3 regions of the Brevibacillus parabrevis genome follow, and region 3 is predicted to be linked to each of the others. Evidence: predicted binding sites of a transcription regulator. Region 3 holds the regulator's gene; each other region holds the start of a gene.
What was found. Region 3 encodes LexA, which represses DNA repair genes until DNA is damaged. Its sites were predicted from a motif close to CGAACATATGTTCG; they were not measured.
Positions count from the first base shown of each region.

Region 1: a site for LexA is predicted at 2,880-2,893, ahead of IRJ17_RS15450 (DNA polymerase IV). Genes of this name have one in related genera too.
Region 2: a site for LexA is predicted at 2,512-2,525, ahead of ruvC (crossover junction endodeoxyribonuclease RuvC). Genes of this name have one in related genera too.

Region 1 is NZ_CP064090.1:3,220,299-3,230,043, forward strand. It holds gene IRJ17_RS15430 (hypothetical protein) at 1-869, shown strand, start outside; gene IRJ17_RS15435 (GNAT family N-acetyltransferase) at 880-1,365, opposite strand; gene IRJ17_RS15440 (VOC family protein) at 1,387-1,758, opposite strand; gene IRJ17_RS15445 (AraC family transcriptional regulator) at 1,894-2,772, shown strand; gene IRJ17_RS15450 (DNA polymerase IV) at 2,935-4,176, shown strand; gene IRJ17_RS15455 (YhjD family protein) at 4,173-4,562, shown strand; gene IRJ17_RS15460 (YolD-like family protein) at 4,559-4,909, shown strand; gene IRJ17_RS15465 (hypothetical protein) at 5,182-5,463, shown strand; gene IRJ17_RS15470 (helix-turn-helix transcriptional regulator) at 5,636-6,607, shown strand; gene IRJ17_RS15475 (ECF transporter S component) at 6,852-7,451, shown strand; gene IRJ17_RS15480 (ABC transporter ATP-binding protein) at 7,455-9,257, shown strand; gene IRJ17_RS15485 (energy-coupling factor transporter transmembrane component T family protein) at 9,261-9,745, shown strand, end outside.
Region 2 is NZ_CP064090.1:5,027,235-5,036,979, reverse strand. It holds gene IRJ17_RS23205 (bifunctional 2',3'-cyclic-nucleotide 2'-phosphodiesterase/3'-nucleotidase) at 1-160, opposite strand, end outside; gene IRJ17_RS23200 (BofC C-terminal domain-containing protein) at 417-986, shown strand; gene IRJ17_RS23195 (hypothetical protein) at 1,044-2,135, opposite strand; gene IRJ17_RS23190 (hypothetical protein) at 2,270-2,461, shown strand; gene ruvC (crossover junction endodeoxyribonuclease RuvC) at 2,586-3,086, shown strand; gene ruvA (Holliday junction branch migration protein RuvA) at 3,083-3,700, shown strand; gene ruvB (Holliday junction branch migration DNA helicase RuvB) at 3,705-4,703, shown strand; gene IRJ17_RS23170 (DUF2905 domain-containing protein) at 4,700-4,918, shown strand; gene IRJ17_RS23165 (SpoIID/LytB domain-containing protein) at 5,102-7,030, shown strand; gene queA (tRNA preQ1(34) S-adenosylmethionine ribosyltransferase-isomerase QueA) at 7,074-8,102, shown strand; gene tgt (tRNA guanosine(34) transglycosylase Tgt) at 8,220-9,350, shown strand; gene yajC (preprotein translocase subunit YajC) at 9,366-9,686, shown strand.
Region 3 is NZ_CP064090.1:3,486,148-3,495,892, reverse strand. It holds gene IRJ17_RS16850 (HelD family protein) at 1-326, opposite strand, end outside; gene crcB (fluoride efflux transporter CrcB) at 364-729, opposite strand; gene IRJ17_RS16840 (DUF896 domain-containing protein) at 826-1,023, opposite strand; gene yneA (cell division suppressor protein YneA) at 1,116-1,451, opposite strand; gene lexA (transcriptional repressor LexA) at 1,764-2,387, shown strand; gene IRJ17_RS16825 (DUF456 domain-containing protein) at 2,434-2,919, opposite strand; gene IRJ17_RS16820 (DUF4269 domain-containing protein) at 3,046-3,615, shown strand; gene IRJ17_RS16815 (CD3324 family protein) at 3,951-4,214, shown strand; gene IRJ17_RS16810 (FusB/FusC family EF-G-binding protein) at 4,385-5,023, shown strand; gene IRJ17_RS16805 (hypothetical protein) at 5,444-5,821, opposite strand; gene IRJ17_RS16800 (putative quinol monooxygenase) at 6,616-6,912, opposite strand; gene IRJ17_RS16795 (nitroreductase family protein) at 6,944-7,585, opposite strand; gene IRJ17_RS16790 (MarR family winged helix-turn-helix transcriptional regulator) at 7,611-8,030, opposite strand; gene IRJ17_RS16785 (hypothetical protein) at 8,357-8,746, opposite strand; gene IRJ17_RS16780 (LysE family translocator) at 8,812-9,450, opposite strand; gene IRJ17_RS16775 (FMN-binding negative transcriptional regulator) at 9,520-9,745, opposite strand, start outside.

The DNA.
Region 1 (9,745 bases), 270 kb from region 3:
TGCTGCAGAGCCGTTTCACGAAATATTGCGAGTGCGACGCCCGGTATCCGATGCTCTATTCGATTTACGATACAAAAACAAAGGAACGCACCCTTTACCCAGTGGAGCTTGCGGACAACTATCGTGGAGCAGGCGATTTCATCGCAGATCGCCGGGGCTTCTTCTATGCACAGCCGGATAAAGGAATCACTGTTCCGCCAAGCGACAGCGCCGTTCGCGTTCAAGTACAAGGGTATGTGCATGGTGCGAGCTTCAGCTACGATCAGAAACAGTTGCTGATGGCAGTGGGGAAAGCCGAGCAGAAAAAAGACCTCGATCTCGTTGTGTTTGATCTGGAAAAGGGAACGGAAAAGCGCATTCCTGGAGCGATCAAGGGATGGGTGCCTACGAGCGAGTCCAACGGGGAGATTTTGCCTGTCGCCTTCCAGGACGATGGCCGCTACGCCACGTTCGCGATGAGAAGCGAAGAATCAGGCTTTGAGGAAATACGTCTGCGCTATGAGTGGAAGAGCGGCAAGGTCATCGCATGGACACCGCCTGTTCCGGCCGATTCCTGGTCCGGGTATGTGCAGTCGACGGATGGCGCGTATCAAATGTACTGGAACGCAGGTCTGTTCAAAGGCAACGTGCCGCTGATGGACATGCGCGGCGATGGTCTCTGGCTGCCGGGCACGCACCGTTTTTTGTTTACGGAATGGGAAAAAGCCGCGCAGGAAACCGACTTGAAGCAATCGCTGTACTTGTTTGACGCCGATACAAAAGCACAGTCCGTGCTCGTGTCGGGCCTTCCTGCGGGTCTTTCCATCCTGGGAGCAAGCGCGGATGGCAAATGGTTGTACGTGATGACGGACCGAACGCTTGCTCCTTAAATCGCGATCATCACGATTCGTATTCGTCGGCAAGCATGGACAGGATAAGCAAAGATTCGTACGTATCTCCGGTCTTCAGGCAGTCGCGCAACGTTCCTTCCACGCGAAAGCCTTCGGAAAGGTAGAGCGTGCGGGCGACGTCGTTTGTTTCCTTGACGTCCAGCCAAAGGCGGTGGGCTTTTCGTTCCTGAAAAGCCCATTGCTTGATTTGGCGCAAGATGCTGCGGCCGTAGCCTTGACCTTTGACTGCGATCGTAATGCGTTTCAGCTCAATTGAATCATGCGGATTGGCCAGCCCGGCGATGATGACGTAGCCTACGGGGTGGCCTGTTTCTGCTTTTTCAGCGATCATGTGCAAAATATCGGGATCGTCAAGAGCTTCCCGATGCCGTTCTTCGCTCCAGACGACGAGAAAAGGGGCGTTTTCGGGTGCTTGCTCCACATCGCAAACGAACGGGAGGTCTGTTGGCACGGTAAGGCGCAGGCGGATCGTCACAGTCGGTTTCCCCTTTCTTTGTCAGCATTTGGCTGCCATCAGCAGATTGCCATCCGGGTCTTTGAACGTGAACCAGTGTCCGTGCTGGATCGGACCGACCAGCTCCACCCCCAACTCTTCCAGGTAACGATAGGAGGCTTCGATGTCCGTCGTGTTGAAGTGAAAGAGCGGAGCATCATCAGGGGTGCGTTTGGGAAAAATTTTGCTGTCCAGCACCAGGTTGGAGCCGTTGTTCATCGGGATGCAATAAAGGTGTCCAAACGAAATCTCGCCGTCTTTCGGCAGGCCCAACAGCTGGCAGTACCAGTCGCGCGCACGCTCAATATCGCTGACGGCGATGAAAATGGCTCCGATCTCGGAGTGCAACGGAGAAGGAGAAGTGGTCATGGGCATGATTCGCTTCCTTTCGGTACGGTATGGGAATCGGGATGCTACATGTAGCGAAGCCACCCTGCATCATCGGGCACGAAATGTCGGATCGCTTCGCGGTATGTCTGTTACTCTTTGGTGGAGAGGGAGGTCATGTTGATGGATATGCTGCAAAAATGGAACGAAGCTCTGGACTACATCGAGGAAAATCTGGCTGGCGAGATTGATGTCAAGCAGGCCGCACGCGTGGCTTGCTGCTCGGAATACCACTTCAAAAGGATGTTCTCCTCTCTGGCTGGCATTCCGCTTTCCGAGTACATCCGGCGCAGGCGCATCACACTGGCTGCTTTCGAGCTGAAAGACGAGCGGGTGAGAGTCATTGATGTCGCCATCAAGTACGGGTACAGCTCGCCGGATTCGTTTGCCCGCGCCTTCGTGCACATGCACGGGGTAACGCCCACCGAAGCGAGAGCCAGCGGCCAGTCGCTGAAAGCTTATCCGCGCATGACCTTCCATCTGTCTATCAAAGGAGGCAGTGTCATGAACTATCGTATAGAAGAGAAAGCGAGATTTCGCATCGTCGGCTTGCAGAAACGGGTTCCGTTGATGTACAACGGGGTGAATCCCGAGATTGCTGCGATGTGGGCCTCGCTGGATGCTGAAAAAATCGAGCAGCTCAAATCTTTGTCCAATGCCGAGCCTGTAGGATTGTTGAGCGCATCCACGAATTTTTCCGAAAAGCGGTTGAATCAGGGCGAGCACGGAGAGCTGGATCATTACATCGGCGTGGCCACGACAAAGGAATGTCCAGAGCACTTCGCGAAGCTCGAAGTGGCGGCCTCTACCTGGGCGGTATTTGAAGCCGTAGGACCTTTTCCCGATACGCTGCAAGACGTCTGGGGCCGCATTTATGCCGAGTGGTTTCTCTCTTCCGGCTACGAGCTGGCGGAAGGTCCCGAACTGCTGTGGAATGCCGACAAGGATACGACTTCGCCGACATTTCGCAGCGAGATTTGGATTCCTGTTGTCAAAAAATAACATCCTCGTATCAGATTCGCACACGCTTGCCGAAACACCTGCTGGCGTGTGCGTTTCTTTTGCAGAAATAATTACCAATGTTTTTTTCGGCGGGTCAGGTATAAAAACGAACATACGTTTGCTATAATAAGAACATAAGTTCTTGTTTAGGGGATGATGGTGATGCCCAATGCGAACAAACGGTGCGTCTTCTTGATCGACATGGAGAGCTTTTACGCCAGTATTGAAAAAGGGGCCAATCCGGCCTTGCGCAATCAGCCGATTGTGGTCGCAGGAGATCCGCAGCGGCGAAGCGGAGTAGTGCTGGCAGCCTGTCCGATTGCGAAGTCGTACGGCGTGATTACGGCAGAAGCACTGTGGCAGGCGCAGCAAAAATGCCGCAAGCTCGTAGTCGTGCGTCCGCGCATGGAGATGTACCTCCAGATTTCCATGCACATTACCGCGATATTCGAATCGTTTACCGACAAGGTGGAGCCGTATTCGGTTGATGAGCAGTTTCTCGATGTGACCGGGAGCCTTCACTTGTTCGGCGACCCGTTGCAGCTGGCAGCGCAGATTCAAAAACGGGTCTGGGCGGATACGGGCATCCGCTGCCGGGTAGGAATCGGGGAGAACAAGGTACTCGCGAAAATGGCCTGTGACAACTTCGCCAAAAAGCGGAAGGACGGCATTTTTTGGCTGAAACGCGAGGAGCTGGAAGAAACGCTCTGGAAGCTTCCGGTAGAGAAAATGTTCGGCGTAGGCTCGCGGATGAAGCGGCATTTTCACCGGATGGGCATTTACCAGATCGGTCAGCTCGCGAAGCTCTCGCCAGATGTGCTTACCCGCCACTGGGGAGTGAACGGCGAAGTGCTGTGGCGTACGGCGCATGGCCTCGACGATTCGCCTGTCTCCCTCGATGTGTACGGCACGCAAAAAGGGATCGGCCATCATATGACGCTGCCGCGCGATTATCATACGGCCAAAGACATCAAGGTCGTGCTGCTGGAGTTGTGCGAAGAAGTATGCAGGCGAGCCCGCAAAAAGGAGCTGATGGGTTCCGTCGTGTCGGTTGGCTGCCGCGGGGCGAACTTGTCGGCAGGAGAAGGCTTTGGCCGACAGATGAAGCTGGCAGAAGCGACGAATGATGCCATGGAGCTGTACGAGGCAGCCTGCCGGTTGTTTGATCGCCATTGGCAGCAGACGCCTGTGCGCAGTATCGGGATCAACCTGGAGCAGCTGATTTCCGATCATGCCGTGCAGCTAAATTTGTTCACAGACAACCACAAACGCCGTTCGCTCGCCCGGACGATCGACGAGATTCGGACGCGGTTTGGCCCGGATGCGATTTTGCGGGCAGCCTCTGTCACGGAGGCTGGTCAGGCGAAAGAACGCGCACGCAAGATCGGGGGGCACTACAAGTGACGACTCCGCTGGCAACAGAAGAGGAAGAGTACGAGCTTGTCCGGCAGTACATTTTGTTCGGCATTTTGTTTCAGGCTGTCATGGTCGATTGGAGCCGGCTGCAGCTTGTGCCGTTAAAGCTCTCTTACCAGGCCATGATCGATGGGGCTTTTCAGGAGCTGTCGCGCTGGGCTGAGCGGCAGCAGCAGCAAATGCGCCGCCTTTTGCAGCAGCGCGACTGCACAGTAGTCCGCGCCAGGCGCGAGGGGCACGTGTACATGGTGCACTACCAGCAGCGCGGATATGTACGGGAAGCCCGGTACACCATTGAAATGTTGCAGGCAGAGTGTCAGGAGCTGATCGATTGGTGGATGCGAAATCAGCAGCGAGGAGAGAAGAGAGCATGAGAGAAAAGCGCGTATCCAAAAAAGAGAATGTGTTTGTAGCCAGCCGATTTGTCCTCCCAGAACATCGGGAAATGTATTTGCGCGCCAAGGAAGAGGAGCAGAAGTACGTGCCGCCCGAGCTTGACCAGGAGCAGTTGGGAGCGATGAGCGAGCTGATCTGGCAAGGATTTCAGGCGAACAACCTCTTGAAGCTGACATACTTTGACGGACGCGAGCCGCGGCACTTGTCTGCCCACGTCATACATATCGATCAGGCGGCCCGGCGATTGAAGCTCAAGACAGGCGACGGGTTTCACTGGCTTTCTTTTGCGTGTTTGCTGCAAGTAGAGCTGGCTTCGGGTTTTTGAGCGGGAAATGCAGGAAGAACAGGGGCACGAGGATTCAGAAAATGGACAAAAATAGGCCCCTTTTTGCAAAGCAAGTGGCAAAAAACAGCGTGCCGCGCTGAAACGATGTGTGTAAAGAAGCAGTGAGATTCCTGAAACGAAAAGCGGTCAAAAACAACCGTTTTTCGTCTTTTTTTGGCTTAAACGCTTTTTGCCAGAACAGGATGTTTCCCTGTATTGTTAGGATATCATTTGAAGCAGATAACTGCTGGATAGAACAAAGGAGATTTTACATGCTAGCACAAGAAATGGGTGTCATGTTCACCAAGCACGCCGATCAAATTACTTCCAAGCGTTGGGGGGAATTTATTCAGCAATTGGAGGAAAAAGGCTTGTACGTGCTCATCGAGACGGACACGATCGGACGAGTAATGAGCCCTTTGGGCGGATTGATGCCCATGCCCTGCAAGAGCGAGACGCTCCACATTGTGACAGCAGAAGAGCTGGAGCAACGCGGTCTGCCGCTCGGTCACCACATCGTGACGAAACCAAAAGAAAAAGCAACCACTGCCTAAGCGCAATCGAACGGACAAAACCTTTTCAGCCTTGGAAACAAGAGGCAGAAAAGGTTTTTTTGTGTGATTATCAATTGATAATGAAAATCAAAATCAATATAATGAAGAAAAATGTGGCAGGCAATGCGTACCAATCGTTTGACATAGAAGAGGGGCAAAAAGGATGAGGAACATGCATATTCAAGCGGAGTTTTCCGAGTTTACCGAGTACAATCAAGTGATCACGGACCAGCTGGAATGGGCCCGCTCAGAGGAAATCGACGGGATGGAGCGGTTGCACGATCTGCCGTCGCACTATGGGGAAGGGTACCATCGGCATGTGGCGGTGCGCGAGGGACTGAGGCTCGATTACAGCAACATGTATTTGCACCAAACTTTTTCGATGGAGACGAAAATGAAGTACCCTCATCTGGAGCTGGCTTTCAATATCGAGAGCGGAGCGAACTGGACCGTGAATGGCGGGCAGCAGGAGTTTTGCTCACAGACAGGAAGCGCTCAGCTGATTTACATGAACGATCTGACGTGCCATGCCCAGATGCCGAAACATGAGCGAATTTCCCATCTGGAGCTGAGCTTTGACTACAAGCTGTGGAGCCAGCTGCTGGAAGCGATGAACGCGTGCCCCGAGCAGTCGTTTGCGAGGCTGGAAACGACGATCACCCCTGGGATGACGCACATTATCGAGCAGGTGATCAGCAATCCGTATCGGGGAACGATCAAGAAGCTGTTTATAGAAGGCAAGGCCATGGAGCTGTTGGCGCTGTTTCTGCAGGAGGCGGAGCTGGAAAAGGAACAGCGGATTTCGCTGAAGGCAGATGACGTCAAAAGCATCCATGAAGCGAAAAACATCCTGCTAAAGACGCTGGATCATCCGCCAAGCCTGATACATCTGGCGAGAAAAGTCGGGATCAACGACTACAAGCTGAAAATCGGGTTCAAGGAAGTGTTCGGAACGACAGTGTTCGGCTTCGTGCGGCAGCAGCGGCTGGAAAAAGCCAAGCTTTTGCTGGAGAGAGAGCGGGTCAGCGTCAGCGAGGCGGCATTGCTCGTAGGCTACAGCAACTTCAGCCACTTTGCTTCGCTGTTCCGCAAAACGTACGGGGTGAATCCTAGCTTGTACGGCAAGCGGCTGGAAAAACCGTAAAAGCAACAAAACAGTCACAACCGTTTTGTTGACCGCAAGCGGCCACATCCCATTTCATGAAAAACGGCGAGACATTTTTCATCGCAAAAAAGACGTTCAATCGCGAGCGTCTTTTTTTGTTGCGGGCATTTTCTCCCTCTAGGGGCAGTCTCTCTCCGCGAAATGGCGGTAAAGAGGCTGCCCCTCACTCTATGATAAAGAAGGAACAGCAAAAGAGAGAAGCAAACACAGGAGAGGTGAAAAAATGAAAGCAGGCTTGGAGAACGCTGGCCGAGTACAACGGGCTTGGAGAACGAAAGACTTGCTGATGGCCGGGCTTTTGGGAGTGGTTTTTGCCATCGTCATTATCGGGGTCAATTACGTGTATATGCTGGCCACTTCGCTTACGGGTCCGATTTATTCCCGTGTCCTTATCGGTTTTTACATGATGCCGGGCTTTATGGCGCTCTATCTTATCCGCAAACCGGGAGCAGGCGTGCTGGCTGAACTGGTAACGGGTCTGGTAATGATTCCGTTCACCTCCTACGGCTGGATGATGCTGATCGGGCAAGCGATCAACGGATTGTATTGCGAGCTGCCTTATGCCGTTGCACGCTATCGGACGTACAGCGGACGGTTTATGTTGACAGCCGCCGCCGTAACAGGCGCGCTGGCAGTCCTGAGCGAGTACCCGCTGACAGGCTATGCGAACCTGTCATTTGGATCACAGGTCGGCTTGTTCGCGGTGACGGCTGTCAGTTGCGCCTTGGTTGCATGGCTCTCCCGCGCTTTGTGCCATTCGCTGATGCAGGCAGGCTTGCTGACGGACTATCGTGTGAGCCTCGCGAACAAAGCAGGGCGATAGCTGATGGATAACGGTGTTTTGGATGTGCGGAATGTCTGTTTCGGCTACGATGCCGCCGAACAGCCTGTCCTGACTAACGTGACATTCCGTGTACAAACAGGCGAGCTGCTGCTCATCATGGGGGCATCCGGGGCGGGCAAAAGCACGCTCGCCCTCACCTTGAACGGATTAATCCCGCACGCCGTCCAGGGGAGCTATGAGGGCGATGTGCGGATAGCAGGGCGAAGCACGAGCGAGGCAACCGTAGGGGAACTGGCGATGCATGTCGGGATGGTGTTTCAAGACCCGGAAGCGCAACTGGTTGCTTTTACGGTGGAGGATGAGGTCGCTTTCGGTCTGGAAAATCTTTGTCTGGACCGCGAAGAGATGGAGCGGCGCATCACGCAATCGCTGGCAGAAGTAGGACTTTCTGATCAGCGCAAAAAGGCAGTGGAGCACCTGTCCGGCGGTCAAAAGCAGCGGCTCGCGATTGCCTCTGTGCTGGCGATGCAGCCGCAAGTGATCGTGCTGGATGAACCGACAGCGCTGCTCGATCCGGCAGGCCGCGCAGAAGTGTTCGCCGTCATTGAGCGATTGAAGCAAGGCGGGCGGCAGGCGCTCGTTCTCGTGGAGCACCATCTGGACGAATGCATCGGATTGGCCGATCGTGTGCTTGTGCTCGGCAAGACAGGAGAGGTAATCGCCGAAGGGGAAGCGCGACGCGTCTTTTCCGAAAGCTATGAGCGGCTCTGCGAAGAGGGCGTCTTTTTGCCGGAGACGGTGCGGCTCAGCAAAGAGTTGGGGCTGTCGCCCGTCGCGCTCTGTGCGGATGAAGTGGCGGAACAGATCGGAAAAAGGCTGGGCAACGGCTTTGCTTTTGGCAGCCTGATCCAAGAGAAAAGCTGGTCGGAGGGCGCTCGTCCCGCTGCGTGCGCTGAGCAAAGGGCAGACGCTGGACGCTCCGCATCGTCCGAAGACGAAGCAGGCGTCCCGCTGCTTGCGATCAGGGAAGGAATGCTGTCCCGCGCCGCTTCGGGCGTGCTGCAAAAATCAGTGGGAGCGCTGACCATCTCCAGTGGCGAGCTGTTGGCCATCGCGGGAGCAAACGGCGCCGGGAAGACGACGTTGGCTTTGCACTTGATGGGGCTGTTGCCCGCCCACAAAGGAGCGCTCTTTTTGTCCGGCAAAGACATGACAGGGCTATCGATGGCCGAACTGGTGCGAAACATCGGGTTTGTTTTTCAAAACCCCGAGCATCAGTTTGTGGCGGAGACAGCAGAAAGGGAGCTTGTCGTCGGCATGCCGGAACGGGATCAAGAGCAAGCCCGTGTGCAGGCCCAGTCTCTGTTGCAGCGGTTTGGTCTTGCCTCTGCTGCCGGGCGCAGTCCGTACCAGTTGAGCCAGGGAGAGAAGCGGCGGCTCAGTGTTGCGACGATGCTGACAGAGGAGCGCAAAGTGCTGATCCTCGATGAGCCGACTTTTGGCCAGGATCAAAAAAATGCCAGAGAGATCATGCAGATGCTGCAAAGCCTGCAACGCGAAGGAGTGGCGATTGTCTTGATCACGCACGCGCTCTGGCTGCTTGCGGAGTATGCCGATCGGGTAGCTGTGCTGGCAAAAGGGAAGCTCGTCTTCCACGGCACGGCAGCTCGGTTGTTTTCGCAGCCGGAGCTTGTGAAACAGGCGAGCTTGCGTCTGCCACCAGCAGCAGAAATGGCGCAAAAGCTGTCCGTGTACGATCCGCGCTTGGCCGAGATTGCGACTTACGAAAATGTGCGAGCAGGCTGCCTGCGATTGCTGGGCGAGCGGACGGGGGTGGAGGCGTAAAAGATGAGCGAGAATCAGTGTGTCGCGGGAGCTTCCGCTTCGTATTTGCATCGTCTCAATCCACTGTCCAAGCTGGTAGCGACGCTGCCTGTGACTGTTTTTTTAACGCTGGTGACAAATGTGTGGACGCCCGTCGCCTTTATCGTGGCAAGCGCCTTGCTGACGGTTTGGCTCGGGCGCGTCCAGCTGTTTTCCTACATGAAAAAAATCGTCGTGCTGCTCCCGTTTCTGATCGGTTTTCTCCTCACGTATCCATTCATGATCGACAGCGCAGCCGGGGGCAACCAGCCAGGCTCGCAGGCAGGCGTGTTGCTCGGATTGACTACGGGACTTCGGCTGCTTTCGCTGTATGCGGTCATGCTGTTGTTTGCGCTGACGACCGAGACGCCTGATTTCGTGCGGGCGCTGGTGCAAAATTGGCGAGTGAATGACCGGATCGGATACGCCGTGCTGGCGATTTTGCGGTTTGTGCCGGATATGCAGCGGCA
Region 2 (9,745 bases), 1.5 Mb from region 3:
TCACGATGTTGGTGTGGATGTCAGTTGTTTCGAGCAAGCGGAGTTTCAGGGTGGAACTAGCTGCGGCGCTCACAGGCGTAGTAGAGAAAGTGAGAGCGCTGACAACTAAAGAAGTGCTGAGGAGAAAAGCGGTCAGCATTTTTTTGTTTGCCTTTTTCATGTTTTGATTGACCTCCATAAGTTCACAATGAATACCAAGCAAAAATAGTTTATCACTAGAATCAATAGATTGGTAGATAATTGCAGGTTAAGATTATTAAATTTTGGCTATTGACAAAAATCATAAAATGTTTCCTCGTTTTGTCGTTTCGTGGAAGTGAATTTCTAGCCAATTACGAATGTTGAGTGATTCATGTATGGCCCCGATCCAACATGGCGACACTAGAAAAAAAGCTTGTGAAGGGGTTCATCGAACAATGCGAAAAAAATGGATGGTGTACGCATCGTGGAGCGCGGCGCTTCTCACAGGTGTCGTATTGGGCATCCTGCTGGCAGGCAGCGGAAGCAAAGGGACGGGGCTTTCGCAGTTGATGTACACGGGCATAGGCAGGACGGCCGAGGTGACAGGGAAGCCATATGAGCTTGTATTGACGCGAAGCTATTTGTGTGGTGTCCGAGACGAAGAGCGGCGTCCTGTCGGCACGGGATATCTCCCTCAAGCGATGGGAGAATACAAAGGCTGGGAGATCGTGACTTCCGATGCCGCCAAGATGATCCTGATGAAAAGGGAGCAGGACATTTCTCCTGCCTGCAAAGAAAACGGTCATTTCGGACTGTCAGCGGACGGCATGCTGACTTTGTTTCACGGTGTGCCAACGGAACAGGACGTCATCCAGACTTTTTACCGGATCAATACGGAGAAAATGGAAGCGAATCTGCCCAAAGAAGAGCTGGAGAACTTAAAGCGAGGCATTCGCATCCGCAATCTCGCGGAGTACAACAGCATTCTTTCCACGTATGGGGAGTTTCAACTGGATTCGCCATGATCATCAGGGAAGGGAAAAGCCGGAGAGCGATTCCGGCTTTTTTCTATATTTATAGCCTTATAGCTCTACCGCGATGACGCGCCATCTGTCCCACGGAACCGGGCGATGGAGGACAAACGTCCACTTTTCCTTGCGCTCGTCGTTGTTCCGCGTGAAGTAGGTCAGATGAACGGGCACTTCCAGCAGCAAGGGACCTTTTTCATCGGCAGGGATGACCATCTCGGTTTTGCGAATCGATGCTACTTGCGCCAGGCGATCTGGCAGCGGAAAGCCGTCTGTCGTCATCCGCAGCGAATGAATGTCCTGTTCGTGCAGGGCGGTCAAAAAATAGCCGACCAGCTCTTCGGCAGATGCCCCGATCAAGTTCGCGGCCAGAGAGCCGGAAGCTTTTTGGATCATCAGGCTGTGGCTCGGGTCAGGCTCCTTGCGTTTGTGGGTAGAGCTGCCAAAAAAGTGGATGCAAAAGTGTCCGGGAAAGTCGTTTCCGGCGATAGCCCCCGCACCGTGAGGCATGCCGTGCATCGAGGCGGCGAAATAAACGCCGTTGACCTCCACGAGAATCGCCCTGCGCTTCCAGCTCCATTTGCCCTGATAAATTTTTTTCATCGTTTGGGTATCCGTACGTGTCAATGGTTGCACATCGGCATGGCGACTGCCCGCCCGGCGCTGGACGTGAAACCGTTCCCCTGTTTCCAGGTCGATGACGGTTGCGTATTCCATGCGGCCGAAAGTCTGCTTGACTTGTTCCCACGGAGTTGCTTTGGCGTAGTGCACACTTTCCACTTTTGCTACCAGATCTTCGATTTTTTGTTTCAAGTTTGCGCCCAGCATGTATTGCAGCGGGCGTTCCTTTTCAAACAAATTCCCGTCGTGATCGTACAAGAAATAGCGATTGTGCACGACAAGAGTCGCGCGGACCCAGTATGGATTCACATAGGCCGCGACTGTCTTTGCACGCAGCAGCTGCTTCACAAACGAGTGCTGGGCGCGAAACGTCAACGTGGAGTGAAAGGAAGAAGCGGGTGAGACCGAGACAGATACCGTGATTTCTTCTTTGCTTTTGGCATGGGCAGATTGGGCGGATGGCTCCGGGATCAACAGCGTCAGGAGAAGACAGATGAATACGAAAGCAAATCGTAAGTGTCGCACCGGATGAAAGCACCTCCACCAGTTATGTTGTCTTGACAAAAGCAGGGCAATGAGGTGTAAATCTTGGCATCATAAGCGTTGTGGTCGCACGCCATACTGTAGGCATACGGTGATCGAAGGAGGAGTCTTTTCATATGTCTACCATGCCAAGAGGTAGCTACAAAGACCAGTTCCATCAGCGTTTGTACGTTCAGTTGAATCAGGGACACAACAAGCTCAATTACCAGCAGATCAACAAAATCCAGGAGCAAATGCAGAGCGGTGTGGATGAATATGCCCACATGCAGCATGATGTGTCAGATACACTCGGGATGAACAAACACTAAAGCGACGCCGTATGGCCCGTTCCTCGCAAGCAGGAGCGGGCTTTTGCATGGAAATACACGTTCGCTTTTCGGGCGCTTTGTGATACAGTAGAGAGTAGAAACTTAAGCCTACGGAGAGTGGACTATGCGCATTTTAGGAATCGACCCTGGCATTGCGATCGTTGGGTTTGGGGTTCTGGATAAGCAGGGTAGCCAATTGCGTCCCGTCCAGTATGGAAGCATTCAGACAGAGGCAGGCTTGCCTGTTCCGCTTCGCCTGAAACAAATTTTTGAAGCGATGCAAAGCTTGCTGGAAACGTATCGACCAGATGAAATGTCAGTAGAAAAGCTGTTTTTCAATAAAAACGTGACAACCGCCTTCACCGTCGGGCAAGCGCGCGGCGTCATCCTGCTCGCGGCAGAGCTTGCCGGGGTGCCCGTGTACGAATACACGCCGATGCAAGTCAAGCAGGCGGTGACCGGGTACGGTGGGGCAGAGAAGAAGCAAATCCAGGAAATGACCAAGCTGCTCTTGCGGCTGAAAGAAGTGCCAAAGCCGGATGACGTGGCGGATGCGTTGGGGATTGCGATTACGCACGCACAGTTTAAGGCGTTTATCTCCATCTCGGAAGGAGTTCAAAAATGATTGATTTTGTGGAAGGGACACTTTGTTACCTGGATTCAGAATACATAGTCGTAGAGACTGGAGGGATCGGGTATCGCCTGTTCTGCCCCAATCCGTACCAGTTCGTTCGCTACGAGGGCAGCAAGACGAAGCTGTATACGCACCATCATGTCCGCGAAGACGCGATATTGCTCTACGGCTTTGCGACCCGCGACGAACGCGATTTGTTCCGCAAGCTGCTCGACGTGAGCGGCATCGGGCCAAAAGGCGGCCTGGCGATTCTCGCGGCTGCTACACCTGAGCAGCTCGTGATGGCCGTGCAACAAGAAAATGTGACATACTTGACCAAGTTCCCCGGGATCGGCAAAAAGACGGCACAGCGCATTATTCTCGATCTCAAGGACAAGTTGGTCGGCTATACGCCATCGGCGATTTTGACTGTCGCAGCCGGCGATCTGACGGCAGGCGAGCAGGCGGTATCCGCGTTGAACGAAGCGCTCGACGCTTTGAAGGCGCTCGGCTATTCGGATGGCGAGCTGCAAAAAATCAGAAACGCGCTGTCGGAGAAATCCAAAGAGGGCGAGAGTGTTGAAAAGCTCATCAAGCAAGGGCTTGCCCTGCTCATGAGGGGGTAGGATTTTGGATCAGCGAATTATTACGACGCACATGAACTGGGAAGAGGATGCTGCGGAACTGAGCCTCCGTCCCCGTTATTTGAATGAGTACATCGGACAGCAGCATGTGAAGGAAAACTTGAAAATTTTCATCGAAGCGGCGAAAATGCGCAAAGAGTCGCTGGACCACGTCTTGCTGTACGGGCCGCCTGGATTGGGAAAAACGACGCTTTCGCAAATTATCGCCAACGAGCTTGGCGTCAACATCCGCACGACATCCGGGCCAGCCATCGAACGCCCTGGTGACCTGGCGGCGATTTTGACCAACTTGCAAGAGGGCGACGTGCTGTTTATCGACGAGATACACCGACTGAACCGGAGCGTCGAGGAAGTGCTGTACCCGGCCATGGAGGACTTTGCGCTCGACATCATCATCGGAAAAGGGCCAAGTGCGCGCAGCGTTCGCCTCGACTTGCCGCCGTTTACACTGGTGGGAGCGACGACGAGAGCAGGGATGCTTTCCGCTCCGCTCCGCGACCGATTCGGCGTGGTCAACCGGCTGGAGTTTTATACGGTTCCCGAGCTGACGTTTATCGTGTCGCGGGCTGCTGACATTTTGCAAGTCATCATTCGTGAGGGCGGGGCAGAGGAGATTGCCAGACGCTCGCGTGGCACCCCGCGCGTGGCGAATCGTCTGTTGAAGCGCGTGCGCGATTTTGCTCAGGTCAAGGGCGAGGGCGTCATCACGACAGAGATTGCGCAAGAAGCGCTGGAGCGGCTGCAAGTAGATGCATGCGGACTGGATCATATCGACCACAAGCTGCTGCTTGCGATTATCGAGCGCTTTGACGGCGGTCCGGTCGGACTGGATACGATTGCCGCCACCATCGGGGAAGAGGCGCAAACGGTAGAAGACGTTTGCGAACCGTATTTGATGCAGATCGGCTTTATGCAGCGGACGCCGCGGGGACGTGTGCTCACCCCGAGTGCGTACCAGCATTTTGGGCGGGAGATGAAATCGTGAATCCAATAGCCAAGCTACTCGTCATCGGCGGGGCCGTCCTGATCGTCATCGGCTTGTTGTGGCAGGTGGGCGGACGCTTCTTGCCTTTGGGGCGCCTGCCGGGAGATATCGTCGTGGAAAAGGAAAACGTCAAGTTTTATTTTCCGATTGTGACGTGTATTGTGATTAGCGTCGTCCTGTCGCTTCTGATGTATGTCATCCGGCTTTTCAAGTGAGAGCGCTTCTCTTTTGCACATGTAGAACAAAGCTTACGCCATCGGAGCTGGGTGCCCGATGGCTTTTTGCATGCAAGCGGATTGGTCCCATTTTGGGAAAAAGGGCAGGAAAATCTCCTGTGATTGTCGAAAAAGATGGGAGCGCATGCCAATTTTCGACGAAATCAGGAGAAAGGAAGGACGTTGGACGACATGAAAAAGAAGTGGATGGGGAAAGTCCTTTCGGCGGGTCTGATCACAGTGGCTCTCCTGGGAGGAACAGTACCGACTCAGGCGGCTGGCGACAACAATATCCGGGTAGCACTTTTTGTGGATATCGGAAAAGGATACAGGGGAGTAGTCCCTTCTGTTACACTTACGGCTGAAAAAGGGATGGAAGTGACGTTGACAGGCCCGGAAGGCAAAATAGAGCTGCCTGAATTGGATGGAGACGCTGTCCGCTACCGGGTGGACGAGTACCATCTGGTTGTAGCGCAGACTTCTGACTGGAATCAGGCGCAGCAAATCGCTCAACTCATGAGCCAGAAAAAATACGAAGGCTCGATTCAAGTGGTCAATCGGGGCGGACAAACGCTTTATCAAATCGTAAGCGGCACGTACGATACGTATCAGGCCGCAGCTGCACAGGTGGCGGCAGTAGCACAAGCGACAGGCCAGAAGCCGATCGTTCAAGGCCCTCTTCGCTTGGAAGCTGGTCAGTTCAAGAGCTTGAGCGAAGCGCAGAAGTGGCAAGAAGCTTTTGAGCAAAAAGGAATCGCGGCTTATCCCGTGCTTTTGTCCAACGGCGAGAAGGTCAAATACGCGATATGGATCGGCGACGAAGTCAGTCAGGAAGCGCTCTCGTCCCTGGCGCGCAAAGCGAGCAATGCGCTGCCGAACTTTTCTTACTCGGCACCTTCGAGCCAATCTTACGTCGTGCTGAAGCAAGACGTATTCGGATCGCCGGACGAGCCGATCTGGAAGTACGTGTTCTCGCCGCAAGCCAAGCTGACAGTAGAGGCGAAAAAGGCGGACGGCGAATCATTGCTCGGGGTCGTGGAGCGCGATCAGCGTACATACCGGGGAGAGATGGAGCTGTCGGAATACAACGGTCATTTGACGGTTGTGAATGAACTGCCGATGGAACAATACTTGTATGGGGTTGTCGGTTCGGAAATGGCTCCGGGCTGGCCGCTCGAAGCGCTGAAAACACAGGCGGTGCTGTCGCGCACTCGCGCCTTGTGGCAAGGAAACAAATACGGGATTGCCAATGTCTCCGATACGGTGATGGAGCAAGCCTATTACGGATATGGAAAAGAGTCGGAAGACGTTCGCGAGGCGGTTGATGAGACAAAAGGAGAGGCCATTTATTACCAAGGAAATCTGGTCGAGTCCTTGTTTTATTCCAATGCAGGCGGGATGACTGCTGACGGTACGGAAGTATGGGGCAATCCCGTTCCGTATTTGCGTTCGGTGGAAAGCGATGACGCGCTGCCTGTAGACGGTGTGAATGCGTGGTATCGCGTGCAGCTTGCAGATGGCTCGATCGGCTATGTCCGCGGCGACCTGATCAGAGAAAGCGGCACAGATGACACGGGAGCGAGGATGGCTGTCATTACGACAGAAAATACGAATCTGCGTCTGGGACCAAGCACAGCGACCCGGGTTTTGTCTACGTTGCCGAACGGAGCGGAAGTGACGATTCTCTCCCAAGAGGCAGAAGAGAATGCCTACGCGTGGACGCGCGGGCCTTTTACCTCGGCTGAATTGACGGCGATGATCAATGCGAATCAGGACAAAAACAAGGCTCCCCGCATTCCCGGGAACGTCACCAGTCTGAAAGTGACGAAGCGAGGACCATCGGGACGTGTCATCGCGATGGAGGCAAACGGCATTCCGATCAAGGTAACGGCACCGGATGCTTTCCGTTCGATCTTTTCCCAGGGCGGTACGGCATTGCGCAGTACAAAATTTGACGTAGAGGTAGTCAAGGGTGGACAGTTCCTGTTCCGCGGAAACGGTTTCGGACATGGACTGGGTGTATCGCAATACGGCGCTCGTGCCATGGCACAGGGCGGGTATGACTATCAGCAGATTTTGCAACACTATTACCAGGATGTGACAATCGACTAGCAAGCTTTTGCCACATGAACTGTCATTAAAGGAGTAACGAGTCGTGGACGTGCAACAATTTGATTTTGATTTGCCGGAGCATCTGATTGCCCAGCATCCTTTGGAAGACCGGACATCATCGCGGCTGCTTGTTTTGGACAAACAGACGGGGGCGATTGCGCATCAGCGGTTTACCGATCTGATCGACCATTTGCAGCCCGGAGATGTACTGGTTATGAACGACAGCCGTGTGCTTCCGGCCAGACTGATCGGGGAAAAGGCCGAGACGGGAGCGAAAATCGAGATCCTGTTGTTGAAATCGCTGGGAGACGATCGCTGGGAAACGCTGGTGAAGCCTGGAAAGCGAATGAAGCCGGGAACCGAGGTCGTTTTCGGAAACGGTCTTTTGCGTTGCGTATGCGAGGAAGCGACGGAAACGGGTGGGCGGATTGTTCGTTTTTTGTACGAGGGAATTTTTTACGAGATTCTCGATCAACTGGGATCAATGCCGCTGCCGCCGTACATCCATGCGCAGCTCGAAGACAGCGAGCGCTACCAGACCGTCTACGCGAGAGAGCGGGGATCGGCGGCAGCTCCGACTGCTGGCCTGCACTTTACGAAGCCGTATCTGGAACAAATTGCGGCCAAAGGCGTACAGCTTGCTTACGTGACGCTGCATGTGGGGCTAGGAACGTTCCGGCCTGTGTCGGCTGATTCTGTCGAGGAGCACGTCATGCATGCCGAGTATTACGAGATTCCCGAAGAAACCGTGGAGCTGGTGAACAAGGCAAAAGCGGAAGGGAGAAGGGTCATCGCCGTCGGGACGACTTCGTGCCGGACGCTGGAAACGGTCGGCCGGGCCAACGAAGGCAAGCTGGTGGCTGCGTCCGGCTGGACGGACATTTTCATTTATCCGGGCTATACGTTCTCGATACTGGACGGACTTTTGACGAATTTCCACTTGCCCAAATCGACACTCGTCATGCTGGTCAGCGCGCTGGCAGGCAAAGAACATGTCATGAATGCGTACAAGACGGCAGTTCGTGAGGAATACCGCTTCTTCAGTTTCGGAGACGCCATGCTGATTGTCTAAAAAACGCCACATCCCACCCGCATAAGTGCACACTTATAAGTCGGGTGGGTTTACTTCACTCTCAAGTTTTCTTATAATAGGAAAGACTTACATACATAGCTTGAGGAGTGCGACAATTTGGCTGTACGTTACGAATTAATCAAAACATGCAAGCAAACAGGCGCCAGGCTCGGTAAGCTGCACACTCCGCATGGGACGATCGACACTCCTGTCTTTATGCCAGTCGGCACGCAGGCGACAGTCAAGACGATGAGTCCCGAAGAGTTGAAGGCGATCGGAGCGGGCATTATCCTCAGTAATACCTACCATCTGTTTCTCCGTCCAGGGCATGAAATTGTCCGGGAAGCTGGCGGACTGCACGGCTTCATGAACTGGGACCGTGCCATCCTGACCGATTCTGGCGGATTTCAAGTATTCAGCTTGAGCAACCTACGCAAGATTACGGAGGAAGGGGTTTCCTTCCGTTCACATCTTAACGGAGAAAAGCTGTTTATCGGCCCTGAGGAGGCCACACAGATCCAAAACGCGCTCGGAGCCGATATTTTTATGGCATTTGACGAGTGCGCCCCTTATCCTGCGGAGTACGATTACGTGAAAAAGTCGATGGAGCGCACAACCAGATGGGCAGAACGCTGCCTCAAGGCACATGCGCGGCCAAACGACCAGGCGCTTTTCGGAATCGTGCAAGGCGGGATGTTCAACGACCTGCGCGAGCAGAGCGCCAAAGATCTCATTTCCATGGATTTTCCAGGTTATGCGATTGGCGGTTTGAGCGTGGGAGAGCCGTTCCCCTTGATGTACGAAGTGCTGGAACATACGGTTCCGCTGCTTCCTGCAAACAAGCCTCGCTACCTCATGGGAGTAGGATCACCTGACGCTCTCATCGACGGAGCGATCCGCGGCATCGACATGTTTGACTGCGTACTGCCGACGCGGATTGCCCGCAACGGGACATGCATGACAAGCCAGGGAAGACTGGTGATCCGCAATGCGAAGTTCGCGCGAGACTTTACTCCGCTCGACCCGAATTGCGATTGCTACACCTGCAAGAATTACACCCGCGCTTACATCCGCCATCTCATCAAGGCGGAGGAGACCTTTGGCATTCGTTTGACCACCTACCACAATCTGCATTTCCTTGTGAAGCTGATGGAGCAGGTGCGCCAAGCGATTGCGGAAGACCGCTTGCAAGATTTCCGGGACCAGTTTTTCGCTCAATATGGATTGGGTGAAGATAGATCTTTTTAATCGAGGGGGATTTTCATGGAAGGCTTGACACAGTTTTTACCGATTATCATCATGTTTGCGATTTTCTACTTCTTGCTGATTCGCCCGCAACAAAAGAAAGCAAAACAACGCAACGCCATGCTGGCTGCTGTCAAAAAAGGCGACAAGATCGTAACAATCGGCGGCATGCACGGCACCATTCAAGAGTTGACTGACGATACAGTGACTCTGCGCATTGCCCACAACGTAAACGTTACATTCGATCGCGGTGCGATCAACAGCGTGACATCCGCAAGCAATGAGCCGGCGAAAAGCGAACCAGCTAAAGTCGAATTGGAAAAAGAAGAATCCAAATAAAGCAAAGAAAAAGCAGGTGGGGAAAATCCCGCCTGCTTTTTTCTTGGACGCATAAGCTT
Region 3 (9,745 bases):
AGACTGGCAATGGGCGCTCGCCAATCCACGACAATCGAATCGAACGTATCACTGCGGACAATTCCGCGTTTTCCGATATACACCTGATCCAGCTCGTAAATCTCGTCTTTGAGAAAATCCACACGTCCGAAATACGGTTTGTCTCGCCCGTGATCTTCCAGATACCGCAAATCTTTGGCCTTGTTGTAGTTCACGACCTGTTTCACATAGTCATCGGTTGCTTCGTTAATTTCCTCACGCAGTTGAACAATCTCGTCGTCAATGAGCGCAATCGTCTCTTTCAGCTTGTTTTGTTCTGCTTCGTAATCGCGGTGCTGGGTACTCACACCCATCCCCCCTCTCAGCTTTATCCATTATTTTTTATTATTGCATTTGCCGGGCAAGCCAAATCCCTACGGCGCATGAGGACAGCCCGACCACGATACTCGCGAGTGCATACAGCGTCCCGCGCAGCCATTGCCCGTCGCCCCAAAAAGAAACAACCTCCAGAGAAAAGGTGGAAAACGTCGTGAAGCCACCCATAACCCCTGTGGTAAACAAAATATACACTTCGGGAGAAATGCCTCCCCGCTCTTTGCCGATCACAAACAACACGCCGATCAAAAATGAGCCGATGATGTTGGCTAACCAGGTGCCGATTGGCCACCCCGGCTGATTCGCCGCCAAAGACAACCAATAGCGAAACAATGAACCGACAGCACCGCCTACCGCTACAGCCACCCACGCCATCTGTTTTCCTCCTCTGTCGAATACCTGATAGTCATAAGGAACAAAAAGACACCCGAGCGTCAAGCAAGGATGTCTGCCTTATCAATACAAGTGAGCTTAATGTTTGGGACGATTCTCTTCAAGATCTTCCACATAACGGATGGAATCGAGATTCGCTTTCAGCGATGCCTTGACCGCATCAATGTACTTTTGTCGCAGAGCTTGCTGCTCTTGCTTTTCCTCATCGGTCAAACCAACCTCGCGCGATTTTTTGACCAGTTCGTTGATTCGTTTGATTTCCGCGTCAGATACCACGTACGGTTCCTCCCACCCAGTAGTAATGCCGTTTAATTATATCACATCAGGGCGAACTCGCAAGATGGAGACGAACCGGCAAGTGCTTTCTATCATTTCGGATCGGGAATGAGCAAGGTCTGTCCCGGATAAATCAGATTGCTCTGTAGATCGTTCGCCTCTTTAATATCCTGGATCAGATCGCGTACATCGACCGTCTCCGTTTGATGGCGGACTGCAATGGTCCACAAGCTGTCACCGTCGCGAACCGTCACTTCTGTTCCTTTTAGCGGCTCAGCGTGCGAAGAAGCAAACACCAGTTCGGTCAACAAGTAAAAAAAGAGAGAAAACGTAATCAGGAACAACAGGGCTTGGCCTCTAGTAATACCAAAACGGACGCGACGGGACGATTCTTTTTCAAAACGGTTAGGAATAGACATGACATTCATGGGATAACCTCCTACAAACATACGTTCTATAAGTTCGTACCCCAATCATAAATGAGAACATATGTTCATGTCAATACGAAAACCTGCCCCTTTGCAAAATTCACGCAGGTGACGGCAAGATGGCCAATTCCCCTTTTGGTATGGGACAATCCGCGAACAGCCATGCTTCTGGCTCGCACCAACCATTCGACAAGAAACGTTCTTTCGGGCAAAAATTCCTGTTCGCCTTTTTATCGAACTTATGTTTGTCGAACGCAAGCTCCCATGGTATAATATAGGAAAATATGTTCGAGAAATCAGGGGTGTCTTTTTATGTCAAAATTATCTAGCAGACAACAAGCCATCATCGAATTCATTCGGAAGGAAGTTCGCGACAAGGGTTATCCTCCATCTGTGCGCGAAATCGGCGAAGCTGTCGGACTGGCTTCCAGCTCTACCGTACACGGCCACTTGGCCCGCCTGGAAAAGAAAGGCCTGATTCGCCGCGACCCGACCAAACCGCGCGCGATCGAGCTGTTGTCTGAAGAAGATCGCTTCCAGGACAACTTCGAAGACTCCGTTGTCCGCGTTCCTGTCATCGGGAAAGTAACCGCCGGGCAACCGATCACGGCGATTGAGGACGTAGAGGAATACTTCCCGCTTCCAGAAAATATCGTGACTTCAGACAAGGTGTACATGCTGCGCGTGTCCGGAAACAGTATGATCGACGCCGGAATCCTCGACGGAGACTACGTCATCGTGCGCCAGCAGCATGTGGCAAACAACGGAGATATCGTTGTCGCCATGACCGAAGAAGACGAAGCAACCGTCAAGCGCTTTTTCAAAGAAAAAAACCACTTCCGTCTCCAGCCTGAGAACGCCACGATGGAACCGATCATTTTGGACGCCGTTTCCATCCTCGGCAAAGTCATCGGCGTCTACCGCCTCATTCACTAATTTCGCGGCATACAAAAAGGACAGCCATCGCTGTCCTTTTTTCTCTCTATCTGGCGAGGAAAAACCAGATAATCATGGTCACCTGCAACACTACTTTGACCACTGCGCTTCCCAAAAAGCCGATCAGGGAGCCAAAACCCGCTTTGACCGCCCGCTCGAAAGGCTGGTTCTGCACCAACAGCTCTACCAGCACGACGAAGACAAACGGCAAAACGATCATCCCGAATGGCGGAAACACGAAAATCCCGAGAAAAATCCCTGCGGCCGCCGCCACCGATGACCATTTGGAGCCGCCGTATTTTTTCACGAAATACATGTTGGTCAACAAGTCAGCGCCGTACAGCAATATACTGAATACCACCATTCCCCACCAGAAGGACGCTGGCAACCCCGCTCCCGGATCTGCTATGAAAAAGTGGTAGAGCAAAAAACCTGCCCACAGCAAAATCGTATCGGGTAACACAGGCAAAAATATACCTGCAATACTGAGCGCGAATAGCACCAAAACAACGATCCAGAGTAAAATATCCATCTGCATGCACTCCCCTCACATAGGTAATACGAGCAAAAGCGATTTTTGTTGCACACTTGTTTTCGCGAATCTATCATACTTGTTGCGACAAACATCTGCAAATACCGAAGGAAACAGGAGTTTTCTATGACGAGAAACTGGCGTGATCTCACCTATTTGCAAAACGGTACAGCAAAACAGCAAACAGCCGCACGAGCCATCGAACAAAGCGCGGTCTTGCAACGCCTGCAAGCTTTTGATCCGGTGCTCGCCGGAACGATTCCGCTCGACATCGATCTTGGCGACAGTGATTTGGACATCGTCTGCGAATGCTACGATCTTGAGCTGTTCGCCGAGATCGCCCGCAGCTTTTACGCAGACTGCGAAGGATACCAGGAAGCCCGCATGCCGGTACAAGCTGTGCCCACATGTCTTGTCTCCTTTTTTGCCCACGGCTTCTGGTTCGAGCTTTTTGCCCAAGCGCGCCCCGTCGAACAACAAAACGCGTATCGGCACATGATCATCGAACATCGCTTGCTGCAACTGGCAGGACCGAAAGCGCGGCAGCACATCCGCCAGCTCAAACAAAACGGCTTGAAGACAGAGCCAGCTTTTGCCTCCTATTTTCACATCCCAGGAGCTGACCCGTACCAAGCGTTGCTTGCGCTGGAGCCATGGACAGATGATCAGTTGCTTGACCTGATCGTCGGCCGATAAGCCGCAAAGATCGTGTTTTTTGAGTAACTTGGCAAAGCGCTCGCAAACATCTGCGCATGAAAATCGCTGCAAGATGATCTATAATGGAAGGAACTGCGCAGAGTTTGCGTACTGTACAGGAAGGTATGAATCGTGATCGAGGGGGTGTATGGTTGGTGAATGGATTCAGTTTGCCAGATACTGCAGCGTCTCATGCAAAGCCTGGAAATAAAAAGGCGATACTTTGCATGAGGTGGACAGTCGTTTAGACAATACATCGCCTACCGTTATGTATCTCATTTTTTATTTTCCGGCTTTGCCCCTTATTTGAATGCCAAAATAAGGAGCGAGCGAAAATGAAATATGCGAATGCAGCCAATATGCTGCCAGAAAGCCTGATTGCAGAAATCCAGAAGTATGTGCAAGGGGAAACCATCTATATCCCGAAGTCAAAAACCACGCATTATAAATGGGGAACCCGCTCTGGCGGAAGAAAACAGCTGGACGAAAGGAACAACCTGATCCGCAACGCTTTTCGCGAAGGCGTGTCCATTCCACAGCTGGCCGAACAGTACTTTCTCTCGATCGAAACGATCAAAAAAATCGTATATGTCAAATAGACTCAGGCACTGATCTGTCCCCAGGACGATCAGTGCTTTTTCTATGCCGAGTTTTGTTTAGAATCGTTCTCTCCCTATCAAGCGCAGCCGTTTGCTTTTAAAGTAAAAGAGACAAAACTGCTGTGTTCTTTCACCAGCGCAGCGGACACATACAGGAGGTACACGCTCACATGCAACCGTTTATTTTTCCCCACCACTACAACTTTATCAAATGGCAGGTGCAAAACTTGTTGAATGCGTATACGGGCAGCACGGATTTGAACGTCATCCGGGCACGAAAAGACATTGCGCAGGAAGCGGTTTTTCAGCTGTTCGCTGATCTTTCTGACGAACAAAGACAACTGCTTGCGCCAATCCGTTCGCTGAAAGAAAAGAACGAAGCCAAACAGTTTCTGCTGTCTTTGTCGCCTTATGTTGTTCCGTTTCCCGCCGTTACCGAGCAAGCGATCAAAAAAATGTACCCGAAGATCAAGAAGCTCAAGCCACCAGTAGCCGCCGAGCTTCCGTATGCCGAGTTGTCGTACATCAGTTGGTTCGACAACGGTTCTGATAAAAAATTTATCATCGCCAACTACCCCGACAAGCTGATCGGTATCCACGGCACTTTTACGCCCATGGCGAAGAAAGGCATCTGTGCCATCTGCAACAAAGTTTCCGACATCGGCATGTTCGTCCTGGAAGCACGCGGTTCAAGTGACGGCACGTATTTGAAAAAAGGAAACTATTTATGCCAAGACAGCACAACCTGCAATCAAAACATCCGCTCTTTGGATAAACTGCACGAGTTTTTAGCTCTCATGATCAAATGAGGGACCAACAGCAACTTTCTGGGCAAAAACGATGACAGCTCCTTGTTCTCATTCATGAACAAGGAGCTGTTTTGGCAAAAAAATGAACCCCTCGTGCAGCTCAAGGGGTTGTTGATGGCAAGCGGGCGAGAGGTTGTATCTGATTCTCTCAAATGGAATCCATTATAAGCCCGCTTCCTGTGTGGAAGGTGCACGGAGAGATGGTTCCTTCCACACAGGATACGCCACGAGGAGGGCGATTTTCATCGAAGATGGCGTCCATCAACTAAAGCGAGGATGTTCCTTTCGGGTACTTTTACTATACTTTGCCTGCCTCTCTGCCGTCTCCTATCGAAAGTTAGGTAGGGGTTAATTTTTTTATCTCTTCATCACTCATAAGCAGACAGCCTCATAAATAACCGGAAAGCGAACCGCGTTTAGTCATGAAAAAGGGGCCGGAATTTTCACTAACACATAGTCACCCGTCCACTTTTGGGTAGTTACAATCAAATTTTCTCCTTGTTTTTCAAAGAAGAGGCCACTACCTTCTTTTTGTCGGAACGTCCATCCTTTTTGACTGACCATTTTCTTAATCAACTCATCAGCTGCGGATGCATCTCGTTCGCGTATGATATACCATTGTTGACCGTTTTCGTTCGATAATGTAACGATTGGTTTGTCAGAGTCATTCAGCTTTTCTATCACCGCTTTTTTGCTCATACTTTCTATTGGGAGTGCCGGATAGTAAAGTTTGTTGTCGAATACGAAAGCGCAAGCAAAGACAAGGATCAATCCGCTTACTACTAACCGCTTTTTCATCAGACCCCCCCATTTCAAATCTTTCCGGACCTGTTCTCCATCTTGTGAACCGAGATTGCCTGGGTCTATATGTATTACGACTCCTGTGTCTTAATGGATACTTTTCCCCAAACTTTTGGTGATTGCTTGCTTTTTGGGGTGAAATGGAAAGAAAAGGTGTAAATTTTGACATAGGCGTTGTACGATGATAGTGCCCGTTGTTCCTTTTCCTCCATTCTTATCCGTTGATGGAACGCCGTGTGCGATGAAAGTCGCCTGCACGGTGTAGGCTCGAACGAAATCCCTCCAAAACAGCAGGGAAGAAGTCGAGAATAGCAATCAAGCCCCGGTTGTTGTAGGCTCGGGAATACCTGATCTCGCTATCCCTCCTACCGGAACCCATGAGGCTGTTTCCCTTACCGATTATTTTGCTGATCCCGATGAAGATAGCCTGACTTTTACCATTCAATTTGAACGGGGATCGGGCTTTGTTTACACTTTCAACGATGTCGTTACTAGCCCTAACTATGGAAAAATTGTATTCCATACCATTTCGGGTCATTCAGATTACGCTATCGTGAAAGTCACCGCTCATGACGGAAAAGGTGGGACTGTCTCAGATTGCTTCGAAATAAGCGTTTCCTAACTCCCCTCCATCAACGGGTCATTGGATTTACACCCCAGAAGTGGGGTCTTTTTTTTCGGGTCTATGCTTTCCACCGCAATGTCTTCCCGTCATGCAAAAAAACAGCAAAGCTGATCACCTGGAGTCAGCTCCCAGGATCACCCTTGCTGTTTTTCTTTTCCAGACTGATTTACAGCTTCACTGGCTCGCCTGCGAATACTTCCACTTCCATCGGTGCCGAAACAAAAGCTGGTGCTTGCTTGATGAACGCCTGAAAATGAGCGCTTGCATTGTGCGCCGCTACTGCCGCAGCATCCGCCCACTTCTCAACCATCGTATAGCAATGCTCTTGCTCCGTGCTTTTCATCAGAACGTATCCGAGATTGCCTGCTTCCGCCTGGCTGGCAGCAACCAGCCCTTTGACCGCTTGCAAAAATGCTTCTTCCTGTGCAGGAATTACTTGCAGATGCGCATGAATGATCAGCATGTTTTTTCTCCCTTTCGAAAACGTAGTTGGATTATTTCCAGGTGGTCACTGTCTCCACCGGCAATCGATAAGACGGGTGCCCTTCCTTCGCCGCTTTGCCGATGCTGATTAACATGATCGGCAAATAGCGTTCCTTGTCCAGATCAAATGCCTCGGCGATTTGCTCTTTTTCATAGCCGCCAATCGGATTGGTGTCATAGCCAAAAGCACGGGCAACGAGCATCAGTTGCATCGATACGAGTCCCGCATCAATAAAATTGACGTCCCGCAGATCAGCAACCGACAGATTCGCGTAGTACGGTTTCACCGCTTGCAGCTGCATATCTTTCACTTCTTGCGGCATGTAACCAAGCTCGACCGCTTTTCCGAAAATCTCATCCATGTATGCGGCATTGTTCATGTCAACGAATACGGCAATGACCGCAGACGAAGTGAGCACTTGCGTCTTGTTGAAACGAGCCAGCTCGGCCAGCTTTTCTTTCCCTTCCTTGCTTTCGATCACGACGAAACGCCATGGCTGCATATTGACCGAAGATGGGGCACGCGTCGCTCCGGCTAAAATCTCGGTCATCTCTTCCCTGCTGATTTTGACTTCCGGGTCATACAGTTTGACAGAGCGACGGCCAAATGTAATTTCCCGAAAATCGTTTGTCTTTTGCAATGTGCGCACCATAGTAACAGACTCCTTTTCTGATCGATCAAATGTTGTTTTGCATCCGTTTGAGAAAATCAGCCAGAACCCGCGTCTCTTCCTCGCTGAATCCCGCCAAAATCTGCTGGATAAAAATCCGTTTCTCGCTTTTGTACCCTTCAATCCGCTCGATCCCTTCGTCGGACAAGCGCACGAACGTTTCGCGGTTATCATTTGGATTTTTGTAGCGAATCACCATGCCATCCGCTTCCAGTTGCTTCAAGTGCCGTGTAATGGCCGCACCGTCGATGTCGATGTGCTTTTGCAGCTGGGACTGATTGATTTCGCTTCGCTCGCACAACATTTGCAAGATCGCGAGACGAGTCGAACTGATTCCGGTACAGCGCTCGAATTTCGGGCTGATTTTATTGGTTAAACCAATGAGCAAGCTGAGAATTTGTTCTTCTTCAAACTCCTTGTATGTCATGAAAATGCCTCCCGGGGGCTGGTAAATCGATACGGATCATGCGTGTGGATGAGCAAATTCAGCAGCATGCAGTTAGTGGCTGACAATTACTTGACCCATCAATAATTGATACCTCAATTAATATACCATCATGCACTCGCCATTGCAACGTTTAGCCTGGCGCAAATATGCTTCGCGTTGTTTTTTGGCATTGCCTAACGCAAAAACCCCGCCGAAGCGAGGTCGATTGAGAGTTCTGACAAGCTTTTCTTTTATGCGGGACGCAGCCGCATGTTTGTCTATCTCGGTTGAAAAACATCCTGATTCCACGTCTTTAACACTTAGTTTCAAATGGCCATTTCCCTGTTATGGATGTCCAATACTTCCAGCTTCACCGTACCGCCAAGATGGCGGGAGACGAGATCAGACAATTCTTTTAGCGCTCTATGAAACTCATCGCTTCTCGTTTCATCGACTAATTCCATACAGAGGAAAGCATTTTTCGTCTTTTCGGTTAGCATCGTCCGCTGCGCCTCGCGCCAAACCAAAATGACCGGATTACTGCTCAATTCCTCCAACTTGAGGAATTGCTGCGCTTCTTTCCCTGCTTCCTGTAGCAGCTTCTCGTAAACTTCAACGTTTTTGATAGAGTTATCAATCCCCTGACAAATAACGACGCCTATTTTGGCCTGGGGAAATAGCGACCAAAAGTCATCTTCCGCGATAAATCTAGGCATCCTTGATCTCTCCCTTTCATTTTTGGCAGAAACGTCATTTGTTGCGTCACAACACGATCATGCTCTTATGTTTTGGCAGGACTGGCAAAGGCGGAAATGATCCCTAGAACCATATAAAAATAGCCGGTTATCCGCTTCACTAACCTGGAACTCGCTGTTCTGCCCACAATCCGCTTGCGAATACTTGCTGCGAGAACCGCATACAGCCCATCGCTAATCAAAGCCAGGATCAAAAATATCGCTCCCAAAAGCAAAAACTGTACGGTAACGGAGCCAGCAGAAGGTGAGATGAACTGCGGAAAGAAGGCTAGAAAAAAGAGCGCTGTCTTCGGATTCATGACTTCCACGATGGCGGATTCGCAAAAAATCTTCCCTAACTGTTTGCGAGGGGCTTTTGGTATCTCTGCGTCTGTTCGATCCGCTTTGGAAAACAAAGTCTTGCACCCGAGATAGACCAGATAGGCAACTCCCACGTATTTCACGATATGAAAGGCTGTTGCTGACGTCATCAGGATCGCAGAAACTCCGATTGCTCCCGCGATCACATGGACAGAACCACCAAAAGATACACCGAGAACCGATACCAAGCCCGCTTTTTTGCCTTGATCTATACTTCTTGCCATAATGTAGAACACAGCAGGTCCAGGTATGATTAACAAGGTAGCGGCAGCAATTACAAACAGCCAAACCGTTGAAAATTCCATGACTTGCAACTCCTTGCTGTATGTTTGTACACGATCTGCTTGGGCTTGCGTAAAGCACTTTCAGGCCAATTATTTAAATAACTCTTTCCGTTGCTCACGCAGCCATTCAGCAACGAGATTTTCCTCTTGATCATTTGACTTTTCAAGCTCTCCCACAATCGATTTGTAATCGGTGTTGTTGCGATTTTGACTCATTTTGGCTGCCCCTTGAATGTCGGTGTGTGGTCCTTGGAAAATCAGCAAGACATCACGATTGTTTTTCAACGTTTTTTTCTGCGTATTGCCGTATGCGATG